Regions from separate parts of the Rhizobium sp. WSM409 genome, predicted to be linked through region 1. Evidence: predicted binding sites of a transcription regulator. Region 1 holds the regulator's gene; the other holds the start of a gene.
What was found. The regulator LexA, encoded in region 1, represses DNA repair genes until DNA is damaged. The targets are predictions, from matches to a motif close to TGTTCNNNNTGTGTTCNG.

Region 2: AC25BC_RS23105 (2'-5' RNA ligase family protein) is a predicted target of LexA. The motif match lies at 2,823-2,840, and genes of this name have one in related genera.

What each region holds. Positions count from the first base shown of each region.
Region 1 is NZ_CM172794.1:1,762,249-1,768,039, reverse strand. It holds gene eno (phosphopyruvate hydratase) at 1-775, opposite strand, end outside; gene kdsA (3-deoxy-8-phosphooctulonate synthase) at 913-1,758, opposite strand; gene AC25BC_RS08945 (VOC family protein) at 1,755-2,651, opposite strand; gene lexA (transcriptional repressor LexA) at 2,850-3,569, shown strand; gene AC25BC_RS08935 (ComEC/Rec2 family competence protein) at 3,550-5,791, opposite strand, start outside.
Region 2 is NZ_CM172794.1:4,720,291-4,726,081, forward strand. It holds gene ybaK (Cys-tRNA(Pro) deacylase) at 10-483, opposite strand; gene AC25BC_RS23095 (ArsC family reductase) at 516-866, opposite strand; gene AC25BC_RS23100 (succinylglutamate desuccinylase/aspartoacylase family protein) at 986-2,047, opposite strand; gene AC25BC_RS23105 (2'-5' RNA ligase family protein) at 2,149-2,748, opposite strand; gene AC25BC_RS23110 (methylated-DNA--[protein]-cysteine S-methyltransferase) at 3,031-3,594, shown strand; gene AC25BC_RS23115 (SDR family oxidoreductase) at 3,707-4,441, opposite strand; gene AC25BC_RS23120 (oxidoreductase) at 4,480-5,331, opposite strand; gene AC25BC_RS23125 (Atu4866 domain-containing protein) at 5,388-5,759, opposite strand.

The sequences.
Region 1 (5,791 bases):
CTTCCCCTTCGAGAACGTATTTGCCGTCCTTGAAGAATTCCGTCGAGGCGCAGTCGAGGCCGAGGCACATGTCGTCGCCCGGCTTGTAGCCGGCTTTCTCGATCGACTTCATGATGAAGTCGAGAGCTTCCGGCGCGCTCTTCAGGCCCGGTGCGAAACCGCCTTCATCGCCGACATTGGTGTTATGGCCCTGTGCGGCAAGTTCCTTGCGCAGCGTATGGAAGACTTCCGAACCCATGCGCACGGCTTCGGCGATCGAATCGGCGCCGACCGGCAGGATCATGAATTCCTGGAAATCGATCGGGTTGTCGGCATGGGCACCACCATTGATGATGTTCATCATCGGCACTGGCAGCAGGCTGGCGGAAGCACCGCCGACATAGCGGTAGAGCGGCAGGCCGGACGCCTGGGCGGCAGCCTTGGCGACGGCGAGCGACACGCCAAGGATGGCGTTGGCGCCGAGACGCGACTTGTTCGGCGTGCCGTCCAGCTCGATCATGATGTTGTCGATCTGGATCTGGTTTTCGGCGTCGATGCCGCCGATCGCGTCGAAGATCTCGGTGTTGGCGGCTTCGACCGCCTTTTCGACGCCCTTGCCCAGGTAGCGCTTGCCGCCGTCACGCAGTTCGACCGCCTCATGCGCGCCCGTCGAGGCGCCCGAGGGAACGGCCGCGCGGCCCATGCTGCCATCTTCGAGATAGACATCGACTTCGACGGTGGGGTTGCCACGGCTATCGAGAATCTCGCGGGCGATGATATCGGTGATTGCAGTCATGGGTTCTTCCTGCTCGGTGGGTGATAAATGGTTCGAAACCTGTCTTAGTCGAAGGCGTGCAAATTACAATGCTGCAATAGCCTTCGGACCAGCGTTCGGATGTGGCCTATAGCACGATCATGTCAGACTGTTGAACGTCAAGCCTTGGCGACCGCATCGAAGGCGAGCAGCTTTTCGAGAAGCCGCGGCATGTCCTTGAGATAGACCATGTTCGGGCCGTCGGAAGGGGCATTGTCGGGGTCCTGATGGGTTTCGACGAAGACGCCGGCAATACCGGCAGCCACTGCTGCCCGCGCCAGGGTTTCTACGAATTCCCGCTGACCGCCGGAGGAATCGCCCTGCCCGCCCGGCTGCGCTACGGAATGGGTCGCATCGAAGACAACGGGCGCACCCATCGCCGCCATGATCGGCAGCGAGCGCATGTCGGAAACCAGCGTATTGTAACCAAAGGAGGCGCCGCGCTCGCAAAGCAGCACGTTCGGATTGCCGCTGGCGTTGAGCTTCTTCAGAACATTCTTCATATCCCAGGGAGCGAGGAACTGGCCCTTCTTGACATTGACGACGCGGCCGGTCTTGGCGGCGGCGATGAGAAGGTCGGTCTGGCGGCAGAGGAAGGCCGGGATCTGCAGGACGTCGACGACCTTTGCCACCTCCGCGCATTGCTCGGCGGTATGAACGTCGGTCAGGACGGGAAAGCCGAACTCCTTTTTGAGGTCGGCAAAGACCTCCATGCCTTTTTCAATCCCGATACCGCGTTCGGCCGACAGCGAGGTGCGGTTCGCCTTGTCGAAGGAGCTCTTGTAAACGAGGCCGATGCCGAGCTTGCCGCAAAGCTCCTTCAGCGTGCCGGCGACCATGAAGGCGTGGTCGCGGCTCTCCATCTGGCAGGGACCGGCAATCAGCGACAGGCGGCCGGTATTGGAAAAGCTGACCTGGCCTTGGCCTTCGCCGATCCTGACTTCGGAATTCGTATCAGTGCTCATCGTGTTTCCTCGAAGGCGAAGAGCGTGCCCTGCCCGGGCGCGGGCTTCACCAGAATGCGATTGTTCTTGCGCGCGTATGTCACCCCGTTAGCAGCCAAATGCGCTTCTGTCACGGCAAGATCGGCGACAGCGAAGAGGATTGCCCGGCCGCGCAGGCCACGATCTGCGGATGAGCCGACGATGTCGAAATAGGCCTCCAACCCTTCCGCCGTCATCAGGCTGATTTTGGCATTCGACGCCGGGATATTGACGCCGAAACCGGTTTTCTCGACTGCCGATTGCACCACGGCGAGGCTGACGAAGGCAGCGAAGGCGGCAGCATCAGGCGCGCAAAGCGCTATCTCGACTATGCCGGTGACGCCATTGGCATGCGTCTCCAGCACGGCGCGGTCGGCCGGCAGCGGATTGACGCGCTCGACGGTAAATAGCAGGAGATCAGGCGCGCGCAGATCGCCGGCAAAAGCCAGCTTGAAGCCGGCAATCGTCTCAGAACCGTCCGGCATCGTCATCGGCCGGGTGAACTGCAGCATCTCGCCGGCGCTCGATCCGTTACCGACGAAATTCTGATGATCGATGCCGGCATCCTTGCTGCCAAAAGCCAGCCCCGAAAGCCCCTCCGCGCCGCAGCGGAAGCGGAAAGCCTGATTGCGGGCGGTGAAGACATTGCCTTGGCGCGCCGACGCCTCGCTCTCCTCGACGCTCGCAATCCCGAGCGGCTCCAGATAGGTCTTGTCAGCAAAGAAGACGCAGGCATTCTCCGTTCCGAAGGGATGGCGCGCATCGGGGGCAACGGTGAAGCCGAGCTTGCCGAGCCTCTCGCGCGCCAGATCGATATTGACGACCGGCAGCACGACATGATCCAGCGGGTGCGGTTTGGCGGAGTGCTCGTTCATGATATCCCTCCCTGACACGGCAAGAGATGTGCGACAGCGCTTCCCTCAACGCAAGACTTCTGTGCCAATCCGGCGAATGAAAATAAAAATCTCAACGAGTTGGCGCCAAGTTTTACGGAAATTTAGCTACTTGCGGAACACATATGGAACATATAGTGTCTGTTCTGGATTTGTTTCAATCACGAGGTCACAACGTCGATGCTCACGCGCAAACAACAGGAGCTTCTCCTTTTCATTCATGAGCGCATGAAGGAATCCGGCGTTCCGCCATCTTTCGACGAAATGAAGGATGCTCTGGACCTCGCCTCGAAGTCCGGGATTCATCGCCTGATTACGGCGCTCGAGGAGAGAGGCTTCATTCGCCGCCTACCGAACCGCGCCCGTGCGCTCGAGGTCATCAAGCTTCCGGAGGCCTACAGCCCCAGCATCCAGCCGCGGCGCGGCTTTTCGCCGAGCGTCATCGAAGGCAGCCTGGGCAAACCTCAGCCGGTCGCCGCCCCTGCTCCCGCAAAACCCGTCGCCGACAACGGCAACTCGGTTTCCGTGCCGGTCATGGGCAGAATCGCCGCCGGTGTGCCGATCTCGGCGATCCAGAACAACACCCACGACATCGCCGTTCCGGCCGACATGCTCGGTTCCGGTGAACATTATGCCCTGGAGGTCAAGGGCGATTCGATGATCGACGCCGGCATCTTCGACGGCGACACCGTGATCATCCGCAATGGCAGCACCGCAAGTCCTGGCGACATTGTTGTTGCACTCGTCGATGACGAAGAAGCGACACTCAAGCGCTTCCGCCGCAAGGGCGCCTCGATCGCACTGGAAGCGGCCAACCCGGCTTACGAGACCCGGATTTTCGGACCAGACCGTGTTAAGGTGCAGGGCAAACTCGTCGGCCTCATTCGCCGCTATCACTGACATCGGTTAGGCCGGATTCGGTAAAGCTGTTGCTGCGCCAGTCAAAGGCGCGATGGCGCATCCATGGTCGCGACAATGCGTCAAATGCGGTTGCCACCTCCAGGCCGGCGTCCGCGAAGCGCAACTCGATGGATCCGGTCCTGCGCAGCGTCTCGCCGGTGAAGAGCGTCGCACCTGAGCGGCAGCTGTTGAAACGCAGGCGGACCGACGTCACGATGATATCGGCCGCGTCGCATGCCGGGCCGAGATAGGCGGCATTGTCGATGACAGCAACCACACGACCATTGCCAAGCCTTGATGCGCACCAGGCCCTCTTGACGCAGGAAAAGCGGTTTGCTTCACCGGCCGCTGCGGCCGCCCGCATCGCTGTCCTCGCTTCGTTCTGCTGATCGCGGGAAAGCTTGACGCGGCGGTCTTCTCCTACCTGCGGGATAGCAGGACCATCCAGCATCTTCGGCGGATCATGTCTCGGCAGGACCAGGGCTCTCTGCCACTGGTCGAAGATGAAATCCGGTGGTCTTTCACGGTTGGAAGCCATTGCTGCCGCTTCGACCACCGCGACGAGACTGCCATCCTCCGAAATCACCAGATCCGGCGGCCGGGGAACCGGTAGAAGCAACAGGATGAGCGTTGCGACCGCGATGATTGATGTGCCGATATGGCGCAGCCGGGTGCGGAGCAGCGTCAGCAGCAGAAAGCCTGCCACGGCGACCGCGAAATACCAGGCGGGCAAGCGGCCGACGTCGATATTGCCATCCCAGCCGGACACCGTCTTTGCGACCGCGATCACCAGATCGAGGCCGAATCCGACGACCTTCCAGGGCAAAACATCCAGACCGAAAGGCATGAGCAGCATCGCCAGCAAGCCGGCCGGCATGACGATGAAGGAGATGATCGGCATCGTCGCGAGGTTTGCCGGCAGGCCGTAGGCGGTCAGGCGATGAAAATGCTCGATCGAAAACAGCGCGGTGGAAAAACCGCCGATCAGCGAAGTCAGGAAGACGCCGCCGAAGAAACCGGCAACCGTAACGACGGGCCTGATGATAGGTAGCTTCAGAAAGGCGTTTTCGCGGACGCGCCGGTCCTTCCACAACTGATAACCCGAGACCAGCGCCAATGTCGCGGCAAAGGACATCTGGAAGCTCGGACCTAAGACCTCGGACGGTGAAATGAGGATGATGACGAGGGCGGAAAGCGCGACATTGCGCAGGCTGATCGACGGCCGGTCGAAGAAGACGGCAATCAACATGATGGCCATCATGATGAAAGCGCGCTCGGCAGAGACCGCAAAGCCCGAAATCAGGAAATAGGCAGTAACGGCGATGAGCGCGCCGGCGGCAGCGATCTTCTTCGTCGGGTAGGCCTCAGCGATACCGGCAAAGATGCTGAGCAGCATCCGAAAGCCGACGAAGAAGATGCCGGCCGACAGCGCCATGTTGAGACCGGAGATGGCGATGATATGAGCCAGACCGGACTGGCGTAGTGCCTCCGTCGTCGCATCCGAGATGGCGCGCCGCTCGTCCGTCACCAGTGCGGCGGCAAAAGCGCCGGTATCGCCGGGCAGGATCGACCTTATCCGGTCGCCAATGCCGCTGCGCAGCCGGTAGAGCCCTTCGAGCAGCGCTTCCACCGCCGATCTTGCAGCCTGCGGACCTGCCTGCGCATCGACCTTCGTCGGTGCACCGTAGAAGAAGCCGTTGGCGCCGATGCCGTCGAAATAGGCACTGAAGGAGAAGTCGTTGAGCTCGGGAAGTGCTGGGCCCGCCGGCGGCGTCAGCCGCGCCCTGCCGGTGATGATATCGCCGATCTCGAAGGCTGCGTCCGCACCGCGGGCGATGGCGGTGATGCGTTCCGGCGGCCGCTTGACCTGAGGCGCTTCAGTGCCGGTGACGGCAAGAATGTAGCGCCACCGGCCGCGACCATCGCCTTCGCGCCGCTCGACGCGGCCGGTCACCGTCGTCGTCACTGATGAATCGAGGATCACGGTCGAAGCCCGCCAGCTCTCGAACTGCGCCGAGACTATGCCGCAAGCCACGAGCGAAAGCGCCAGCAGCGCTGCCCGCAATGCCGCCCGGTTGCGGCTGGCGATGAGAACTGCGACGGTCAGCACCAACAGGCAGAGCAGCGATGCAGTGAGCGGAAAATCCGATGCCGCGAGAAACCAGATGGCTGACCCGGCGCCGAGGAAGACCGGCGAGAACAGCAGCAGGCGGCCATGGTCC
Region 2 (5,791 bases), 1.8 Mb from region 1:
ATGCTCCGATCAGGCAATCAGCGGCGCGGCGACAGCCTTCAGTGCCTTCAACGCATGCTTCGGATCGAGCCGCACCTGCAGCCCGCGCTGCCCGCCATTGATATAGACCAGCGGTTCGCCAAGTGCGGCTTCCTCGATCGCCGTCGGCACGGTCTTTTTCTGGCCGAACGGGCTGATGCCGCCGACATGATAACCCGTCAGCCGCTCGGCATCGGCAGGCCTCATCATATTGGCCGATTTGCCGTGAAAGGCGCTGGCAAGCTTCTTCATGCTGACCTCGCGGTCCGACGGCACGACGACGCAGACCGGATTGCCGTCCACCTCCGCCATCAGCGTCTTCAGCACCCGATGCGGCGCCTCGCCGAGCGCTTCGGCCGCCTGCAGCCCGACGCGCTCGGCATTGGGGTCGTAGTCATAGGCATGAACGGTGAAGGCGACGCCTGCCTGCGAAAGAAGCTGTGTCGCGCGCGTAGTCTTGGACATCTCTTTCCCTCGTGAGTTCAGCGGGCCGCCTGTCAGCCTCCGAACGTACCGGCGTAAATCTCCGGCTTGAAGCCGACCAGCAGCTTGCCCTTCACTTCCAGCACCGGCCGCTTGATCATCGACGGCTGGTCGAGCATCAGGGCGATTGCCTTCTCCCGGGTGAGGTTCTCGCGCTCGGCGTCGGGCAATTTGCGGAAGGTAGTGCCGGCGCGGTTGAGCACAGTATCGAGGCCGGCCTGGTCGATCCAGGCTTCGAGATGGGCGCGGTCGATACCGAGCGCCTTGTAATCGTGAAACTCATAGGCGACGCTATGTTCTTCCAGCCAGCTGCGCGCCTTTTTCATCGTGTCGCAATTCTTGATGCCATAGATGGTGACGGCCATGCCCGATCGATCTCCCTGTGATAGCAGCGAGATAACATGCACGAAGGCCGGCGCAAACGCCGTGCGACGTTTTATCCCCGAGCGCGTCGACAATCGCAGCCGGACAAAACCGGCCCCGTTCAATTCTCCAGCGTGCCGGCCTTGCGGGAAGCCTTGCTGGGTTCGTCACAGGCGATCTTCATCAGGTCGCCGCGCCGCCGCACCAGCCTGTCGGAGGTTCGGGTCAGGATCAGCCCGTCCTGCGGCGCGGTGAGCTCGATGCTGCCGCCCGGCTGCCCCGGCCTAGTGACGATCGTCACTAGGCGGTCGCCTTCGGCAACCCTCTCGCCGATGTCGCGATGGAAGAGCACGGCTCCGCCTTCTGGCGTGCGGATGATCTCGACATTGTCGAGCGGCACGGCCGGACCGGAAAATGGCATTGCCGCGGGCTTTTCGTCGCCAACGGTCCCCCGTGCCGCGAGGAAGTGCCAGAGCCCATCCGCATCCTTTTTCGCCAGCACCGGATCGACGTCGCGTTTGCCGCGCAGCTCGACGGTGACGGAGAGTTTGCCGGGCAGACGGGGCCGGCGTTCGCCGGGAACCTCATATTTCCATGCAAAGCCGACGGCCTCCTCGAAGGCCGAGCTTTCGCCATCCGAAAGCAGCACGGCCTCCATGCCGAGTGAAGCGGCAAGATCGGCGGCCTCCGGCCAGAAGGCCTCGTCGATATAGGCATATTGCAGGGATTCGTCGTCGCAATGCAGGTCGAGCACGAGATCGGCGCCAAGCGCCATATGCAGCAGCTGCCTCTTCAATCTGTCGGTAGCCGGGTAATCATCGAGATCTTCGGTCAGCGTGGTGCGATCGACAATCGAGATCAGCGGAAAATCCCGGTTGAAATTGGTGCGTGAGCCCAGGTCGAAACGGCCCTGCAGCTCGCCGAAATGCGATTGCGCCGCACCGATCGGATTGGCCTGCGGCACGATGGTGATGTCGCCGGCGATCCCACCTTGGCTTTCCGCCTGCCGCAGCCTTTCGCAGAGGAAATGCAGCAGCACCGTTCCCGGCAGCTCGCCGGCATGCAGTGCCGCCTGGATATAGGCCTTCGGCGCCTTCGGATCGTGGCCTTTAAAGCGCAGCACCGGCAACCGCCACTCCGTTCCCGGCGTATCTCCAGGGATGATGATCTCTGAAACGTCCATGCTGTCTTCGTTCCCGTTTACAACCAGCGCCCGGTTAGGCATTCCGAGCTATATGAGCGGAAATGGGGCAAGCGCAAGCGTGGTCCGAAGACATCATTGCCTCAGCCGAGCAGCGGCCAGCGATCGATGATCCGATGTTCGGTTTTTCCGAGAACACTGTGGATGAGCAGGAATTCGGACGCGGTCCATGAAACGGGTGTGTCGAGGGTCGTCGGCGGCACGGCTTTGCGGTCATAGAGAAGTGTCATGTGCGGCTTGTAGTCGCGGCCGACATTGTGCCGCAAGCCGGCATTGTACATGCCGACGCCCAGTTGGACGTGCAGCCGTGTCAGTGGTTTCCGTCCGCCTTCGCCGCAAAGCACAAGCGAACGCGCCTGCGGGAATCGCATGATCCGGTCGAAGCTTATTGCGATCGGGGCACTCTCGACTGTGGCGCCGGCCTGTCGTGCCGCGAAGACCACATCCTCCGGCAGCCTCGGATAGTCGCCGACCCAGATGATCGACACATGCAATGTCGTCAGGCGCGGCATCCCGGAAAGGGAGAAGGCTCGACGATAGTCATCGGCGATTGCGGCCGCCTGCTGCTCGACGGCATCAGGAGGGCAGAGCGCAAAGAAAAGTCGGTGTCCGCTGACGTAGCTTTCGTTCCGCCGTCCGCGACCATTTTTGTCGTCTCCGAAGTCGAAGGGCATCTGGTTCATGGAGTTTCAGGTCGTCATGACCCGCCTCGTCGTTTTCAAAACGCGACGAAGATACTCTGCAAGGAAACAACATCAAGAACAAAAAGAGAACATAATTTCCCGACATGCTCGGGGCCACACTTATCCGAAACGTCGCTCAGGACCGGGTGAAGTGGCTAGTCGGTCGACAATGCAGGGGCGCATCGCAATATTTCCTGGAAGCCTGGCGCGCGCAAGAAACGGGTTGAAACAGCGGCCGTCCCATACGATTTTGAAGGTCATCGAAAACGCGGAGGCTGTGTCATGGCTGAGACAACGCACCACTATCTCATCTTCGAAACCGCGGGCGGTTTCTGCGGTATTGCCTGGAGCGACGCCGGCATCATCCGTTTCCAACTGCCGACCAAGTCAGCGGAAGCGACGGAACGGTTGCTGTTGCGCCGCCTGCCGGATGCCGAAGCCGGCGCGCCGACGCCTGGCGTGCTCGAGACGGTCGCCGCCGTGAAACGCTACTTCCAGGGCGAGGAGACGGATTTTTCCGGCGTCGAACTCGATCTTGCCGGCCAGGATGCCTTCTTCCGGGATATTTATGCGGCGGCAAGGCGTGTCGGCTGGGGCCGCACCACCACTTACGGCGCGCTGGCCAAGGAGCTCGGCGTCGGGCCGGAAGCCGCCCGCGACGTCGGCCAGGCGATGGCGAAGAACCCTGTCGCCCTGATCATCCCCTGCCACCGGGTGCTTGCGGCCGGCGGCAAGATCGGGGGCTTCTCCGCGCCCGGCGGTTCGTCATCGAAGGCCCGCATGCTGGAGCTCGAAGGCGTCAACCTTGCACCGCCGCCGCCCGCCCAGCAGTCGCTGGGTTTTTAGGCGGCGGAGGCTCTTTCGTTTTCCGCAATTCCCGGCAAAATCGCTTCGCGCTTTGCCTGGCAAAACCGCTCTACACTTTTGCTGGAATTACTTTGGCAGCAATCTCAGCGGATCAATAGGGGCTGGCTGTCGGTCGGATGATGATCTCGCTGACATCGACATCATCAGGCTGGCTGACGGCGTAGAGGATCGAATTGGCGACGGCCTCGGGGCTGATGGTGATCGCCCTGAAAGCCTTCATGGCATCACGCGCCGTCGGATCGGTGATGGTGTCGGCGAGTTCCGATGTCGTCGTGCCCGGAGAGATGACGGTGACGCGGATACGATCGGACTCCTGCCGCAGTCCGTCCGAGATCGCCCGTACCGCGAATTTCGTCGCGCAATAGACAACCGCCGTCGGAGAGACGCTGTGGCCGCCGATCGAAGACAGGTTGATGATCTGCCCTGATCCCTGCGCCTTCATGATCGGAAGCGCCGCCGCAACGCCATAGAGAACACCCTTGATATTGACGTCGACCATCCGGTCCCATTCGTCGACCTTGAGGGCGTCGAGTAGCGACAGCGGCATGACGCCGGCATTGTTGACGATAACGTCCAGCCGTCCGAATTCGGAGCGGGCGAAGCCTGCAAAGGCTTCCACCTGGGAACGGTCGGTGACGTCAAGCTGTCGCCGGCGCACCGACCCGCCCTTTGCGGCGATTTCGCCGGCGAGTTCCTCCAGGCGCTCGGTGCGGCGGGCGCCGATGACGATATGGGCGCCTGCGGCAGCCAGCACCTTTGCCGCGGCCTCTCCGATGCCGCTGCTGGCGCCGGTGATGGCAATGACTTTCCCTTTGATATCAGACATTTCAAGCTCCATTTTTGCAGGTGAGATTTTCGTTACGGTTAGCTTGGAAAATCGGCGCTGAGCGTCGTCTCCGCCCAGGCGTCGAAATTTGTGCGCAGCGCATCGAGCCGTTCGCGGGCGATCTTCAGGGCGGGTGCACCGAGCAGCAGGCGCAGCGGCGGCACGTCCGCTTCGAACGCCGATATGATCGCGGTTGCCGCGCGCGCGGGATCGCCCGGCTGGTTGCCGGAGATCGAGCGGGTGGCCTGGCGCCGCTTGCCTGACGTTTCGGCGTAGTCTTCGATGATCGTGCTGGATTCGACCATCGACCGGCCGGCCCAATCCGTGCGGAAGGCGCCCGGTTCAAGGATCGTCACATCGATGCCAAGCGGCCTGACCTCATGCGAAAGCGATTCCGACAAGCCTTCGACCGCGAACTTGGTGGCATGGTAATAGCCGGTTGCGGCAAAAGCGACGAGCCCGCCGAGCGAAGAGACGTTGAAGATATGCCCTTGCCGGCGTCGGCGCATGCCCGGCAGAACCTGCTTGGTGACGGCGATCAGTCCGAAGACATTGGTCTCGAACTGGGCGCGTATCTCGGCATCATCGCCCTCTTCGATCGCCGAGAAGTAGCCGTAACCGGCATTGTTGACGAGGACGTCGATCGCACCGAAATGCGTTTCGGCGTCACGAACCGCGCCGGCGATGGAGCGGCTGTCCGTCACATCGAGTGCAAGGGCAAGCGCGGGGTCGCCGTGTTGCGCCGTGAGATCTGCCAGGGTCTCGGGTCTGCGCGCTGTAACAGCGGCGCGCCAGCCACGGGCCAGCACGGCTTCGGCGAGCGCCCGGCCGAGGCCGGACGATGCGCCGGTGATGAACCAGATGGGTGTTGGGGAAGACATGATCGTCATCCTTTCCGGCCGGCAAATGCGGCCTTCTTGTGTGGTGTTGCCTTTCGGGCGGCACGTCATTTGCGCCGAAGCACCATGCCACCGTGATGGAGGGTATTGCCGTCGACGAAATCGCCGTCGGCTGTGAAGCCCGTGTCATCCCAATATTCGATGTGGTTTCCGGTGACGTCGTAGCGTCCTCGATAGGCGCTTTCTCTGCTGCCACGGGCTTCGTCGTAACGGCCATTCGGCAGAAGCTCGTGGCGGACGCGGCCATCATCCGTAACCCACATGCCGACATAGGAATGTTGCTGCATAGCGTTCTCGCTTGTTTGTTGCTGGTGAGATTGGCGGTTCATGGCATCGGCGGCTGACGAACTGATCGCCGTGCCAGCCAGGGTGATCGCCGTGAAAAACGGCAGGACCGAGCTTTTGAAAAACTTTCGCATTGCCTTGCCTTTCGAAGAAGATTTGCCGATGA